2 regions of the Elongatibacter sediminis genome follow, and region 2 is predicted to be linked to the other one. Evidence: predicted binding sites of a transcription regulator. Region 2 holds the regulator's gene; the other holds the start of a gene.
The links. Region 2 encodes sigma-54, which starts transcription at its own class of promoters, with help from an activator protein. Its sites were predicted from a motif close to TGGCANGNTNCNTGCTT; they were not measured.
Positions count from the first base shown of each region.

Region 1 (7,909 bases), on a different contig from region 2:
CAGGCCAATGCCGTCGGTGGAGCCGGTAATAAGAACTGTCTTGGTCACGGATAAAGTCCTCTGAGAAGATTCGGGGCCTGGGTTGCAGCCTTGACGATATGGCATTTGAGCGACTCGTTAAACGGGCAATCAGGAACTGGAGAATTCGGAATTCGAATATAGTCAGGCGGCACGTAGCGGCCGTTCTTGCCAATGCGTGAATCCGTGCCGGTCGTTCAACGAAAACCATCCTGGTCCCGTTGCGTCTTGCGATGTGTCTAGTTTGCACAATCCGAAATATGGAGGTGATACTGAGCTCGGCTTTCGCGTTACGGATATAATCTTCATGGATACAGAATGCGTGCGGCTCTTCGTGATGGCCGCCGAGATGCTCAACATCAGTGCCGCGGGGCGTCAGCTCGGCCTGGCTCCAGCGGTTGCGAGTGCGCGGCTGGCCAAACTCGAAAAGCAGGTCGGCGCCGACCTGCTGCATCGTTCGACCCGAAAGGTTGCACTGTCTCTGGAGGGTGCTGAATTCCTGCCTTTCGCCCGGGAAATCCTGGCGCAGGAAGATGCGGCACGGGCGGCTCTGGGGCATGGGCGTCCGGAAATCACAGGAACCCTGAGGTTTGCATCATCCAGCACGTTCGCGCAACGCTATGTCGCCCCCCTGTTGCCCGAGTTTCTGGATCGCTTTCCCGGCGTGAAACTCGATCTGAAACTGTCCGACACGCCGATGAACCTGATCGAAGGCGGGTTCGACCTGGCGCTTCGCAACTATGCGATCGAAGACAGCAGCCTCAGGGCCAGAAAGCTGGCTGACGATAAACGCATTCTGTGCGCGTCTCCGGAGTATCTGGCCCGTCATGGAACGCCGCGGGTGCCGGCCGATCTGGCCGACCATCAACTCCTGGTCTTTGCCGGCGGCGTGCCGAGAAGGTTGATATCGGCCGGCGGCGGGCCTGCCGGTACCTTTCCGCCCCCGGGCGCCGAGAGTCGGGTGATCTGCGACGACGGTGCCAGCACCAGGATCGCGAGCCGGGCCGGTGTCGGAATTTCGATGAACTCCGTGTGGAGTGTCAACCGCGAGTTGCGCGAAGGCTCGTTGGTCCGGGTCCTGCCCGATTACGAAATCGAGGACCGGTCCGCGATCTGGCTGGTCTATCCGAAATCGAACGTGCTGACGGCGAAGGTGCGTGTGTTCATCGACTTTCTGCTGGAGAAAATCGGGGATCCACCCATCTGGGAGCGCTGATCGCCTCGGGTGCGTGTGCCGCAGGCGGGGGCCGGTGCAACACCAATTATATTGAATATCCGAAAACTGATTCGTACTGATGCCCGTTTTATATGCATTGAGCCAGGTCTATCTTGAGGGCTGACTCGAATTGCGTCTGGAGAAGCCCGATGAAAGCCATGATTCTCAGCGAATACGGCGACCACGCCGAATTCCAGCTCACCGATCAGTCCCGACCGCATGTGCGGGCCGGGCACGTTCTCGTACGGGTGGCCGCGACCAGTGTCAACACCGTCGATACCATGATTCGCCAGATGGGCCAGGGCGAGTTGCCATTCGCGCCGGACCTGCCGGCGGTGCTCGGCATGGATTTCGCCGGTACCATCGAGGCCGTCGGCGAGGGCGTCTCCACTTTCGCACCGGGCGACGAAGTCTACGGCTGCGCCGGTGGGCTTGGTGATCTGCCGGGCGCACTGGCGGAATACATGCTGGCCGATGCCCGGTTGATCGCCCACAAACCGCGGACCCTTTCGATGCGCGAGGCCGCGGCGTTGCCGCTGGTTGGCATCACCGCTTTCGAAGGCCTGCAACGAGCGGATGTTAGCGCTGGCCAGAACGTGCTGGTTCATGGTGGTGCCGGCGGCGTCGGGCATGTCGCCGTGCAATTGGCCCGGCACCTCGGTGCCAGGGTCTGCTCCACGGCCACCGGCGGCGAGGCATTGGGCATTATTGAACAGTACGGGGCCACGCCTATTGATTATCGGGACGAAACGGTCGCGCAGTATGTCTCCGATCATACCGGTGGGGCGGGTTTCGACGTGGTGTTCGACTCGGTCGGAGGCGCCAACCTGACGAATTCCTTCGAGGCTGCGGCATTGAACGGACGCGTCGCCACTACCGTATCCCTGCTGGAAATCGACCTGTCGCCGGCTCACTTCAAGGGACTGTCGCTGCACGTTGTCTTCATGCTGATACCCATGTTGCATGATCAAGGCCGGGAGCGGCACGGAGCGATTCTCACGCAGCTGGCCGATATCGTGGATGCGGGCGCGCTGAAGCCGTTGCTGGACGAGCAGTGCTTTGCGCTCTCCGAAGTCGGGCAGGCCTACGACCGTCTCACCAGCGGCCAGGCCATTGGCAAGGTGGTCGTCGAAATCGAGGGTCGCGCCGGCACTATGGAGTAGCCGGGCGGTCCGTGCTGGATTTCCGGGTGGGCGATGGCCCGCCCGTACCCGGCCAGTCGCCCCGTTTCACCCCTAGTCTCAAGTCCTCTACCCGGCGTCTCGAATCCGGCCATTCGGCTTGTTCGAAGCCCGGGGCCGCCGGAACATCACGCCCTGTCGAGCCAACGACAGCCGGTGCCGCCACAGGCGGGCCGGTCGAAACCCAGGCGTGAAACCAACCAATAGAGGATAGATCAATGAAACATCATTTCATCGCGACCGCGCTGGTATTGTTCAGCGCAGTTTTTCAGCAAGCGGCATTCGCCGCCGACGAGCACAATGTGTCCGCAGGCCTGACTTACACGGGCAAGCCGCTGGCACTGCACGGCTTCGATCCGGTGGCCTTCGTGGACATCGGCAATCGCATCGAAGGATTCGCCACCCATTCCGCGGTCCATGAGGGCGTGGCGTATTACTTCGCCAGCGCGGAGAACAAAAAGACCTTCGAGAAGTCACCGGGCAGGTATGCGCCGCAGTTTGGCGGCTTCTGCGCTTTCGGCGTCTCGGTGGCCAAGAAGTTCGACGGCGATCCGCGCTACGCGGCCGTGGAAGACGGCAAGCTCTACGTGTTCCTGAACGAGGCGGTCCTGAAGGAATTTCACAAGGACCGTGCCGGCACCATCGCCAAGGCGGAAAAAAACTGGAAAAAGATCCGGTCGAAAACTGCCGCTTCACTGTAACCACTGCGGTATCGCGAAAAGCGGGCGTTTGACGCCCGCTTTTTTTGTGTCCGCGATCCGGGTTTCCGATTTATGGCGAGCACTTGGTGCCATGCTCCCGCAACCAGGTGGTCGGGGTCTTGCCGCGCCGGGCCAGAAAAGCCCGCGACAAGGCACTGGCCGATCCGTAGCCCACCTCGCCCGCAACGCTCTTGAGCGGCATGCCCTTGAGCATCATCGATTGCGCCAGGCCCACCCGCCATTCGCCCAGGTAGTCGCCGGGTGTCATGCCGACGGTGTCGCGAAAATGCACGGCAAACCGGGCGCGCGACATTCCAGCCTCGCCTGCCAGGGCCTCCAGCGTCCAGTTGCGGTTCGGTTCGGCGTGCATGGCATTGATGGCCCGTGCCAGGCGGGTGTCGGCGAGTCCGGCCAGCAGACCCACGTCCAGCCGGTGCTGGTCCATCAGATCCCTGAGTACCAGCACCAGGGCGACCTCGCACAAGCGGTCGAGCACGGCCTGCTTGCCGCAGTGATCCTCTTCCGACTCGGTGAACAATTGCCGCAGGGTCAGTCCCAGTATCGGTGCGTCGCCCAGGCGAACCAGGGTCAGTTCAGGCAGCGCCTCGAGTAGCGGGTTTCCTTCGTCCAGGCCGAACTCGAAGGTCGCACAAACCATGGAGCAGCCCGTGGCCGCGGGCTGGACCCGGTGTTGGGTGGGGTTCATGAAGAACAACACCGAGGGGTCGTCGACAAGTATCGGATCATGCCCCTGGGGTGTGATTTCCACCTTGCCCGACTTCAGCACATGCAGGTAGCCGAGACCTGATTGCGCCTCGAACGAAGCATTGCAGTTGAGAACTCCGGCCTGGAAAACACGGGCGCGCAGATTGAAGTGTCGTAACAGCCAGACGAGTCGATCGGGCATGGGATACGATAAGTACAGAAAAAGTTAAATAATACTACCATTAGTTTCTTCTAGCGTGTCAATATTCGCGCTCTTGGCAAAGCGGTTCGTGAGCGCAAGTGCCCGGCGCGACAGGAACAGGGGGTGCTGCGCCGCTCAGGAGGGGTTGGAGCACGCCGCCAGAGGCCTTGCGATACGTCGTGCGTTCGCCGGATAGGCGCGTGAATTAGGGCCGACCATAAAAAACGCCGCCTCATGGGCGGCGTTTCTGGTGCTCTGCGACTGATGCTTGCGCTTCAGTAACCGGCGTTCATGCATCCCTGGCCGGTATGAGGTGTGCTCAATCCGTTAATTATATCACCAATGGGTCGCACCTGCCATGAGCACGTTGCAAAAATGCACCGTTATGGTGCATGGCCGCCAAAGACACGCACTTTCCGTGGGCATTCGTACGTAATTTCAGAATGGCATCACCTGCTGAAAGAGCCGTGACTGCGAGGTTTCGGGCCCTGGCATGAAATGTGCATCCAGGTTCGCCGTAAACCCGATTGCCCCGTGCGGAGGAACTGACATGAAGCTGGTCTCGGCCATCATCAAACCATTCAAGCTCGATGACGTGCGCCAAGCTCTCGGTGAGGCCGGCGTCGCCGGGATCACCGTCACCGAAGTGCGCGGCTTTGGCCGGCAGAAGGGCCACACCGAGCTCTACCGGGGAGCGGAGTACAACGTCGACTTCCTGCCCAAGCTCAAGGTGGAGACCGCGGTCACGGACGATCGGGTGGATGCCGTCGTCGAAGCGATCACGTCCAGCGCTTCCACCGGAAAAATCGGCGACGGCAAGATCTTCGTCAGTTCGCTGGAGGAAGTGATCCGCATCCGCACCGGCGAGACCGGGGCGCAGGCCATTTGAGTGCCGGTGTTTTCGATGACTCTTCCGACAAGCATTTCAATCCCGCGCTGAGAAACCGGAGCTGATCCATGGAATCCCAGATTTTTGAACTCCAGTACGCAATCGACACCTTCTATTTCCTGGTCTGTGGCGCGCTCGTCATGTGGATGGCCGCCGGATTCTCCATGCTCGAGGCGGGTCTGGTTCGCGCCAAGAACACCACCGAAATTCTTACCAAGAACATTGCTTTGTATGCCATCGCCTGCTTCATGTACCTGGCCTGTGGCTACGCGGTGATGTACGACGGCGGGTTTTTTCTGCAGGGCATTGAAGCCTTCAGCCTCGACGAGGTGCTGGGAGCTTCGGCGGAAAACGGCTTCGATGGCGATTCGGTTTATTCGCCCGCCTCGGACTTTTTCTTCCAGGTGGTCTTCGTGGCCACGGCCATGTCCATCGTTTCCGGCGCGGTCGCCGAACGCATGAAGCTGTGGGCTTTCATGGTATTCGCGGTGGTCATGACGGGTTTGATCTATCCGCTCGAAGGCGCGTGGACCTGGGGCGGCCAGGCGGTGTTCGGGCTGTACAACCTGGGCGACGACCTGGGGTTCAGTGACTTTGCCGGCTCCGGCATCGTACACATGGCGGGCGCGGCGGCGGCTCTGGCGGGCGTTCTGCTGCTGGGCCCCCGGGCGGGTAAATACACCCCTGACGGTCGCGCCAATGCGCTGCCCGGTGCCAATCTTCCTCTGGCGACGCTAGGCACATTCATTCTCTGGATGGGTTGGTTCGGGTTCAATGGTGGGTCGGTGCTCAAACTCGGTGATGCGGCCAACGCGCACAGCGTGGCCCTGGTGTTTCTGAACACCAATGCCGCGGCCGCCACCGGTTTGATCGCCGCCATCGCCACCGCCCGCCTCTTGTTCGGCAAGGCGGACCTGACCATGGCGCTCAACGGCGCACTGGCCGGTCTCGTCGCGATCACCGCAGAACCTTCGACCCCCACCCCGCTGCAGGCATCGGTGTTTGGCCTGGTGGCCGGCGTCGTGGTCGTCTTCAGTATCGTCGGCCTGGATAAATTGCGTATCGACGATCCGGTAGGCGCCATCTCGGTTCACGGAGTGGTGGGGCTCCTCGGCCTGATGCTGGTCCCGTTGTCGAACGGCGATACCACGTTCGGCGGGCAGCTTGCCGGCGCAGCCACGATCTTCGTCTGGGTATTCGCGGCCAGCCTGGTCGTGTGGTTCGCGCTAAAAATGGCGTTTGGCATTCGCGTCAGCGAAGACGAGGAATACTACGGGCTCGATATCGGCGAATGCGGTCTCGAGGCCTATCCCGAGTTCACATCGGTCAGATCCTGACCTGCAACACCAGTTCTGTGCCTCTTTGCCCGGGCAGCCCCCGGGCTTTTTTTTATCGGTCCGAGTGACCGATGCGCCAGGGTGAGTCGGGCATGTTGGCTTCTTCGGACACATCCAGGAAAGCCCGTGCCTGCGGTGACAGGTATTTGCCCCGACGCATGACCACGCCGTAACTGCGTTTCGGAAAATAGGCGCTCATGTTTTTCGCCACCAGTTTGTCGTCGTCGCGCAGGCAGATTCCAGTAACGATGGAAACTCCGAAATCCAGTTCCACGTACCGCTTGATCACTTCCCAGCCCCCGACTTCGAGCGTGACCTTGAAAGGCACCTGGTGTTGCTGGAAGACCCGGTCGACCATGCGCCAGGTGGTCAGGCGGCGCGGCGGGAGAATGAGACCGTACGGTGCAATATCCTCGATGCGGATGGAATTGCGGTCGGCCAGATCATGGCCCTCGGCCATGATCAGGGCCGGTTCGAAGGAATACACCGGCTGGTAACTGATGTCGGACGGAACATCGAGCATGGAGCCGATCGCAAAGTCGACCTCGTCGTCGCGAATCATGGCCAGTCCGTCCCGTCCGGTCACGTTGCGCAGTTGCACGTGAATGTTGGGAAAGCTTTCGCGAAACTGCGCGACCAGGGGCGGCAGCAGATAGATGATGGTGGACTCCCCCGCGGCGATGACGACTTCGCCGCTGTCGAGGTCGCCCCGGATCTGGCGGTTGAAGCGCCCGTTCAGCGTATCCAGTCCTTCGACCAGCGGACGCGCCATCTCGTAAAGCTCCTGGCCTTCGCGGGTCATGTTGATACGCGGGCCGTGGCGTTCGAACAGCACCGTGTCCAGCTCCCGCTCCAGGGCCCGTATCTGCAGGCTGATGGCCGGCTGACTGAGGAACAGCTGCTCGGCCGCGTCGGTCATCTTGCCGCTCTTGGCGACGGCGCAAAATGCCCGTAGCTGTTTGAGCTGATTGCCCTTGTAATAGAAGCGTGGCGACTTGGTTTTTTCTTTATCGTTCAATTTCAGTCACTTGGATATTTAACGAATCTTATATTAAATATTGAAATATTTGCCTTGTCAAAGATTGCGCTCGATGGATAAGGTGAAAGTGGCGGTGAAGACACCACGGCACAGGCCCATCGCTATTGACCCGGCAACCGACAGAGGAATTGCCCGATGAATATGGAACACGAAATCAACTGCATGCAAGCTGACTGGTCCACCAACCCTCGTTGGCAGGGTGTGCAGCGCGGCTACGAGGCCGCCGACGTCCTGCGCTTGCGGGGCACGGTGAAAATCGAACACAGCCTCGCCCGTCAGGGTGCCGAAAAACTGTGGCGTCACATGGCGACCGAGCCATTTGTGAACGCCCTGGGCGCATTGACCGGTAATCAGGCGATGCAGCAGGTGAAAGCCGGGTTGAAAGCCATTTATCTTTCCGGCTGGCAGGTGGCTGCCGACGCCAACAAGGCCGGCGCCATGTACCCGGACCAGTCGCTCTACCCGGCCGACTCGGTTCCCGAAGTGGTGCGCAAGATCAACAATGCGCTGTTGCGCGCGGACCAGCTTCACCACGCCGAGGGTGATGATACGGTGGACTGGATGCAGCCCATCGTGGCCGACGCCGAGGCCGGCTTCGGCGGCGTGCTCAATGCCCACGAA
Region 1 is NZ_JAZHOG010000015.1:91,180-99,088, reverse strand. It holds gene V3330_RS18370 (SDR family NAD(P)-dependent oxidoreductase) at 1-48, opposite strand, end outside; gene V3330_RS18365 (LysR family transcriptional regulator) at 326-1,234, shown strand; gene V3330_RS18360 (zinc-dependent alcohol dehydrogenase family protein) at 1,384-2,397, shown strand; gene V3330_RS18355 (YHS domain-containing (seleno)protein) at 2,634-3,116, shown strand; gene V3330_RS18350 (AraC family transcriptional regulator) at 3,187-4,023, opposite strand; gene V3330_RS18345 (P-II family nitrogen regulator) at 4,574-4,912, shown strand; gene V3330_RS18340 (ammonium transporter) at 4,981-6,249, shown strand; gene V3330_RS18335 (LysR family transcriptional regulator) at 6,302-7,267, opposite strand; gene aceA (isocitrate lyase) at 7,424-7,909, shown strand, end outside.
Region 1: the regulator sigma-54 is predicted to act here: its motif matches at 4,513-4,529, upstream of V3330_RS18345 (P-II family nitrogen regulator).

Region 2 (7,909 bases):
ATTGCCTTTGAGCTGGATGTCGGCGCCCAGACGGCGAAGCTCCTGAACGTGCATGAATCGGTTCTCGAAAACCGTTTCCGTGATGGTCGCCGTTCCCTCGGCAACCGTATTCAGGGCGGTGAACTGCGCCTGCATGTCGGTCGGAAAAGCGGGGTACGGCGCGGTGGTCAGATTGACCGAGCGCGGACGCTCACCACGCATATCGAGTTCGATCCAGTCGGGACCGCTACTCAGGTTGCCGCCGGCTTCAGCCAGACGGTCCAGCACCGCGTCCAGATGGCGCGGTTCCGCCCGGGTACATCGCACCCGTCCGCCGGTCATGGCGGCGGCGACCAGGTAAGTGCCGGTTTCGATCCGATCCGGCAATACCGCATATTCGGCGCCGGCGAGGCGCTCCACACCCTGCACGGTAATGGTGTTGGTGCCGGCACCTTCGATCTGGGCACCCATCGCGATCAGAAAGTCGGCCAGATCGACGACTTCGGGCTCCTGCGCGGCATTTTCGATCACCGTGGTGCCCCGGGCCAGGGTCGCGGCCATCAACAGGTTCTCGGTGCCCGTCACGGTAACCGTATCGAGCAGAATTCGGGCCCCGCGCAATCGGTCCGCGGTGGCCTCGATGTTACCGTTGCGCACCGTCACCCGGGCGCCCAGTTGTTCGAGGCCCCTCAGATGCAGATCCACGGGTCGCGAGCCGATGGCACAACCCCCCGGGAGCGATACCCGGGCCTGCCCGTAACGGGCCACCAGCGGTCCCAGCACCAGGATCGAGGCGCGCATGGTCTTGACCAGGTCGTACGGAGCCTCGAAGTTGCACATGCCGGACGGGTCGATCTCGACCTGCATACGCTCATCCATGCCCAGTGCCGCCCCCATCCGCCCCAGCAACTCCATCGTTGTCGTGACATCCTGGAGGTGTGGCACATTGCTGATTCGCGAAGTGTCGTCGCCCAGTATGCTGGCGACCAGGATCGGCAATACGGCATTCTTCGCGCCGGATATCCAGACCTGGCCATCGAGCGGAACACCGCCCTCGATGCAGATACGGGCCATGTCAGCCCCGTTCCTCCGGTGTTTGCGTCTGCAGTGCCAGGGCATGGATTTCCCGGCCCATCAGTTCCCCGAGTGTCTCGTAGACCATACGGTGGCGCTGCAGCGTCGACTTGCCGGCGAATTCCGGGCTGACCACCTGAGCTTCGAAGTGCACACCGTCCGCCCCCGTCACCTGAACGTCGGCGCCGGTCATTCCGGCGCGAATCATTTGCTCTATCGTTTTGCTATCCATAGACTATTGGCCTCTTTGCTCTGAGCCTGCAAGCGCTCCCAAGGGACGCCGGTCAGCTTGAATACTTCCTTAGCGCCCCCCGGCCGCTCGCGCCCGTGATCATACCGGATGTTCGGCGCCGGGCTTAAGCAAACTCGGGAATCAGGGAACAATCACGAAATGCTGATTCATCTGGTTCAATTACTGGGCGGCTTCATCCTTCTGGTATGGGGCGCGGATCGTCTCGTCGCGGGTGCCTCGGCGACTGCGCGCAACCTGGGTGTGTCGCCGCTCATCATCGGCTTGACCATTGTCGCTTTCGGCACCTCCGCGCCGGAGTTGATCGTGTCGGGTGTGGCGGCGCTCGAAGGCAAACCCGGGCTCGCGGTGGGCAATGCCGTCGGCAGCAACATCGCCAATATCGGGCTGATTCTGGGCGTGACGGCGCTCGCCTACCCCCTGCGTGTCGAATCGCAGACACTCAAACGCGAGTACCCGCAACTGCTGTTGATCATGATCGTCAGTTTCGTCATGGCCATCGATCTGCACTTTTCCCGCCTGGAAGGCTTCATCCTGCTGGGCGGCCTGGGCCTGATCGTGTTGTGGATGGTCTGGCTGGGAATGCGGCGTGAACCCGAAGACCCGCTGGCCCAGGAATTCGAAGCCGAGATTCCCACCGACATGCCCACTCGTGTCGCGATCGCCTGGACCCTTGTCGGACTCATCGTGCTGCCCTTGAGTTCCCGCTTTCTGGTGGAAGGTGCAATCGGCATCGCCGAGATGCTGCACGTATCGGAAACGGTCATCGGTCTGACCATCGTGGCACTGGGCACCAGCCTGCCGGAACTCGCCGCTTCCCTGACCTCCGCCCTGCGGCGCGAGGACGATCTGGCCATCGGCAATGTCATCGGCTCCAACATGTTCAACATCCTGGGCGTTCTGGGTATTGCCGCCAGCATCGAACCCGTCACATTCGAGCGCTCCATACTGGTGCAGGACATGCCCGTGATGTTCCTGTTCACGGTGTTGCTGTTCTTCATGGCATACGGCATGCGCGGACCCGGACGCATCAGCCGCGGCTCCGGCGCGCTGTTGCTGTTGTTGTTCATCGGGTACTACGTGCTGGTCTGGACGACCGTCGAAACCGGCGGCGCGCCGCCCCTGCCATGAATCCGCACCGCCCGGCAGGTAGAATGCCGGCATGAACGAAGGCGCCATCGCAAAACTCGCCCGCGCGGTGATCGAGACCGAGACCGAGGCCATCCGGTCTCTGCTGCCCCGTATCGATGCCGCATTCTTCACAGCGTGCCGGCACATGCTGGACTGCACCGGCCGCGTGGTGGTGATCGGCATGGGCAAGTCAGGGCATATCGGTGGCAAAATCGCCGCGACCCTGGCCAGCACCGGCACACCGGCGTTTTTCGTGCACCCGGCCGAGGCCGGTCATGGCGACATGGGCATGATCAAGGCCGACGACGTGGTCATGCTGTTGTCCCACTCCGGCGAAACTGCGGAAGTCAACATCATGCTGCCGCCACTCAAGCGTCTTGGGGTCCCGCTCGTGGCGATGACCGGCAATCCTCAATCGACCCTGGCCCGCCACGCCGACGTGCACATTGACGTCAGCGTGCCGCGCGAGGCCTGCCCGCTGGGGCTCGCACCGACGTCCAGCACCACCGCGGCTCTGGTGATGGGGGACGCACTCGCGGTATCCCTGTTGGAGACCCGGGGATTCACGCGCGAGGATTTCGCGCGATCACACCCGGCGGGCCAACTCGGCCGCAAGCTCCTGCTGCACATCCGCGACGTCATGCACCGGGACGACGACATACCCCGCGTGCCCGCCGACGCGTCGCTGAGCCAGGCCATCCTGGAAATGACCCGCAAGCGTCTGGGCATGACCGCCGTCGTCGACGGGGATGGCGGCGTGCTGGGCATCTTCACGGACGGCGATTTGCGCCGCACCCTGGAATCGGCGGAAGACCCTCACGCCACCCGCATCGCCGATGTCATGACGTCCGGCGGCAAATCCATCCGGCCCGATGCACTCGCCGCGGAGGCCGTGCAGATGATGCAGGAGCACCGTATCCAGGCCTTGCTGGTCCTCGACGACGAGGATCGCCTCGTCGGAGCGCTGAATTTCCAGGATCTCCTGGCGGCCGGCGTGGTCTGATCCTCAACCATGAGCCCATCCGAACCCGACGAACTGCTCCTTCAGAAAGCCCGGCGCATCCGGCTGCTGGCGCTCGACGTCGACGGCATTCTGACCGATGGCCGCCTGTACTACGACGCTGCGGGCGGCGAATCCAAGGCATTCTCCACCCGCGACGGATTCGGTCTCAAAGCGGTCCGCCGGTTCGGCATCGAACTCGCCCTGATCACCGGCCGGACCTCGGCGATGGTCGAACGGCGGGCGCGCGAACTGGCGATTGAAAGCGTGTTCCAGGGCAGCGACGACAAGCTCGAGGTTCTGAATCGACTGCTGGGCGAGACCGGGCTGGATTCCGAATCGGTGTGCTATGCCGGCGATGACTGGCCGGACCTTCCGGTGCTGGCCCGGGTGGGTCTCGCCGTCACCGCCGCCGACGCGCATCCCGAGGTCCGGCGCCGGGTTCACTGGGTTACCCGCGCCAAGGGTGGCCACGGCGCCGTGCGTGAAATCTGTGACCTGCTGCTGCACGCACAGGGACACGACCAGAACCTGCTGTCGGAATTGCTGGACCGGTGATACGGCGCAGCACCCTGCGCGGCGTCCTGGCCCTGTCGGCCCTCGCTGCACTGACCTGGCTGGCGGCGCGGGACCGCTCGCAGCCCGAAAGCGCGCCGATCGAAGACCTCGACCCCCGCCTCAACTATGCACTGTGGGATTTCAGCGCGACCCTGCTCGACAGAACGGGTAAGCAGAATCTGCGGATCGACGCGCCCATGCTGCGCAACAACGCCAGAAGCCAGGTCGGAACCATCGAGAACCCGCGCATTCGAATTCAGCAGCAGGCGGATGAGTGGTACATTACCGCGGACTCGGCCGTGGTGACGGCCGACCGCGAATACGTTTCGCTGGTCGGCACTGTCGATCTGCGCCGTGAGAACCGGCGGACCCGGGAAGTCCTGGAAATCCGCACGCGCGATGTGCTCCTGAACGTCGACCCGCGAACGGCCAGCACCGAATCCGCCGTCACCCTGATCCAGGAAGGCGATCGGGTCGATGCCATCGGAATGAAACTGGACATGAAAACAAACAGTTACGAACTTCTGAACGAGGTACGCGCCCGTTATGCGACTCCCTGAATTTCCGCAAGGCGCGTCCGCGTGTGCCGCGCCGGCGCGCGCCGGGCAGCGATGTGCCGCCCTGCTGCTTATCGCCCTGCTCAGTCTGAGCGGAACGCTTTTTGCGCTCGAGAGCGACCGCCAGCAACCGCTGCTGGTGGACGCCGACTCCACCGACGGAACCCTCGGAGACGGCACCGCGATACTGCGCGGTAATGTGGAAATCCGGCAGGGAACCCTGCTGGTGCGGGCCAACGTCGCCGAGGTGGAGAAGGCCGATGGCCGGGTGCGGCGGGTGCTGCTGACCGGTGAACCCGTGCTGCTCCAGCAGGAAATCGAGAACGAAGGACTGGTCCGGGCAACGGCCCGGAAAATTTCCTACCGGGTGGCCAGTGGCATCATCACCCTGACGGGCGCAGCCGATGTTCACCACCCGCAATACCAGGTCAGCGGAGAAGAGCTGGTCTACGACATGAACCAACAGCACTTTTCCGGCAGTGGCGACGAGAGCAACGGAAGAGTTCGGATCGAACTGGCGCCCGAGCTCGTGCCGGACGGTCTGGATGCGTCTTCCGCCCCGGCCGTTGAAGCCGGCCCCGAAAGCGATGCCGGATCGGAAACCGAAGGGGAAACCGAAGGAGAAACCGCGCCGGATACCGATTCGAAATCCGGAAGCGCGGCAACGACGGGGGCGAATAGTGCTTCGCACTGAGCGCCTGCGCAAAACCTACGGCAACCGCGAGGTGGTTCGCGACGTCTCGATGAGCGTCAAACCCGGCCGTGTCGTTGGCCTGCTCGGACCCAACGGCGCCGGTAAAACCACCTGCTTCTACATGATCGTCGGCCTGATACCGGCCGATGGCGGCTCGATCTTCGTCGATGACGTGGACATCACCCATGAACCCGTCAACGTCCGGGCCGGCCTGGGCGTTGGTTACCTGCCCCAGGATGCGTCGATATTCCGCAAACTCACGGTGGCGGACAACATTCGCGCCATCCTCGAAATTCGTGGCGACCTCGATCGGAACGGGCGGGAGGAGACCCTCGGCCTGTTGATGGAAGACCTGGGAATCTCTCACCTGGCCGACCAGATGGGCGTCAGTCTGTCGGGCGGCGAGCGGCGCCGGGTGGAAATTGCCCGCGCGCTCGCAGCGCGCCCGCGTTTCATCCTGCTGGACGAACCGTTCGCCGGCGTCGACCCGATTTCCGTGGGCGAAATCCAGCGTATCGTGCAGCACCTCACGGAACTGGGAATCGGTGTTCTGATCACCGATCACAACGTGCGCGAAACCCTGGGCATCTGCGATTTCGCCTACATTCTGGCGGACGGACATGTACTCGCGTCCGGCGAACCGACGGACATCCTGGCCAACGATCGCGTGCGCGATGTCTATCTGGGCAAGGAATTTACGCTCTGATCGCTGCGCGGCGCCCCACAGGGTGTACACTGGAGTTACGGTGGAAAGGATGAGGGTCGTCACCGCCCCGGAGTCATGGCAGACCAATCCCTACAACTCAGGCTCACCCAGAAGCTTGCGCTGGCGCCGCAACTGCAACAGGCCATTCGCCTGCTGCAGTTGAACCGGATCGAACTGCGCGAGTACATCCAGGAGGCCATCGAGTCCAACCCGCTGCTCGAACGCGGCGAAGGCGAAGGCGACGGCGACAGCGCCCAGTCCGAATCCGAGGCAAGCGCCGCAGAGAGCGAAGACTACGGCGAAACCGCAGAGCCGGGCCTGGAGGAATGGGACGACGGCTTTTCCATCGATGAGCCGTGGATGACCGGCAGCAGTGGCGGCGACGCCTTCTCGGGCGACTCGCAGATCGCCGACGACACCACCGGATCCCTCAGGGAACACCTGCTCTGGCAGATCAATCTCAGCCACTTCAGTGACAAAGACGCGGCCATCGCCACCGCCATCGTGTTCGGTCTCGATGAAGAAGGCTTTCTCGAAGACAGCATCGAGGACATCCGGTCCAGCCTGGCCCCCGAGATTCTGACCGAGGAAGACGAGGTGCTGGCCGTGCTGCATCGCGTGCAGCGCATGGAACCGGTCGGCGTCGCCAGCCGCGGACCCGGCGAGTGCATCCGGGTGCAGCTGGCGGCCATGCCGGGCGACACGCCGGGCCGCGAACTGGGCACCCGCATCGCACGGGACTACCTGGATCTGGTGGCCGATCACGACCTGGATGGCCTGCGCAAAGCCACCGGTGCCAGCGAAGAACGGCTGGTGCAGGCACTGCAGCTGATCCAGTCGCTGGACCCACGGCCCGGCACCCGGTTCGACAATCGCCAGGACGAATACCTGGTGCCGGATGTCTACGTCACCCGTGTCGACGACGAATGGCGTGTGACCCTGAACCCGGAAAACGACCCCGGTCTGCGGCTGAACCGTTACTACATCGACCTGTTGCGTAAATCCGGCGGCAAGGATGCCGATTACCTCAAGGGCCGGCTGCAGGAAGCCCGCTGGCTGATGTCCAGCCTGGAAATGCGTAATCGCACCCTGATGAACGTCGCCCAGACGATCGTGGAAATGCAACAGGACTTTCTGGACGTCGGCGAGATCGCCATGCGCCCGCTGGTGTTGCGCGAAGTCGCCGAGGAAGTCGGCGTTCACGAATCCACGGTATCGCGGGCCACGACTCGCAAATACATGCTTACGCCACGCGGGATTTACGAACTCAAGTATTTTTTCTCCAGCCACGTTCAAACCGTGAATGGCGGCGCGATCAGCGCCACCGCGGTCAAGGCCAGGCTGCAGATGCTGCTCGAACACGAACCGCAGGACCGGCCGCTTAGCGATCAGGATCTTTCCGTACTGTTGCGCGAGGCCGGCGTGCGCGTGGCTCGACGCACGGTCGCCAAATACCGGGAGTCACTGGGCATCGGTTCGAGCACCGAGCGCCGGCGCGAATACCGCCGGCAAGCAGCGCTGAAGCGCCAGGCCGAGGCCGAAGCGCGACTGGACTACCGATAATGACCAGCCCCCCTAGGAAAGCCCCCCCACGGGGTATAGAATCAGGACAACGATGAATCATTCCTGCCCCATGGACGAAAGCAAGCTTCGCGGCATCCGCGCAACGGCAGCACCATCCCGTTCCCCTGAACCGCGCTCCGCTTGAATCCGCACCGGAAGACCCCCAAGGAGTAAATCATGCAGGTAAACGTCACCGGACATCACGTGGAAGTGACTCCCGCGCTTCGCGCCTACGTCACAGAGAAGATGCAACGCATTTCACGCCATTTCGACCATGTTATTTCGATCCACGTCGTCCTCAATGTCGAAAAGCACGTCCAACTGGCGGAAGCCACCCTGCACGCTGCCGGCAAGTCCTTGTTCGCCAACTCGTCCGACGACGACATGTACGCGGCCA
Region 2 is NZ_JAZHOG010000016.1:68,287-76,195, reverse strand. It holds gene murA (UDP-N-acetylglucosamine 1-carboxyvinyltransferase) at 1-1,053, opposite strand, end outside; gene V3330_RS18670 (BolA family protein) at 1,055-1,261, opposite strand; gene V3330_RS18665 (calcium/sodium antiporter) at 1,445-2,434, shown strand; gene V3330_RS18660 (KpsF/GutQ family sugar-phosphate isomerase) at 2,466-3,437, shown strand; gene V3330_RS18655 (KdsC family phosphatase) at 3,447-3,992, shown strand; gene lptC (LPS export ABC transporter periplasmic protein LptC) at 3,989-4,552, shown strand; gene lptA (lipopolysaccharide transport periplasmic protein LptA) at 4,539-5,243, shown strand; gene lptB (LPS export ABC transporter ATP-binding protein) at 5,227-5,949, shown strand; gene V3330_RS18635 (RNA polymerase factor sigma-54) at 6,025-7,512, shown strand; gene hpf (ribosome hibernation-promoting factor, HPF/YfiA family) at 7,690-7,909, shown strand, end outside.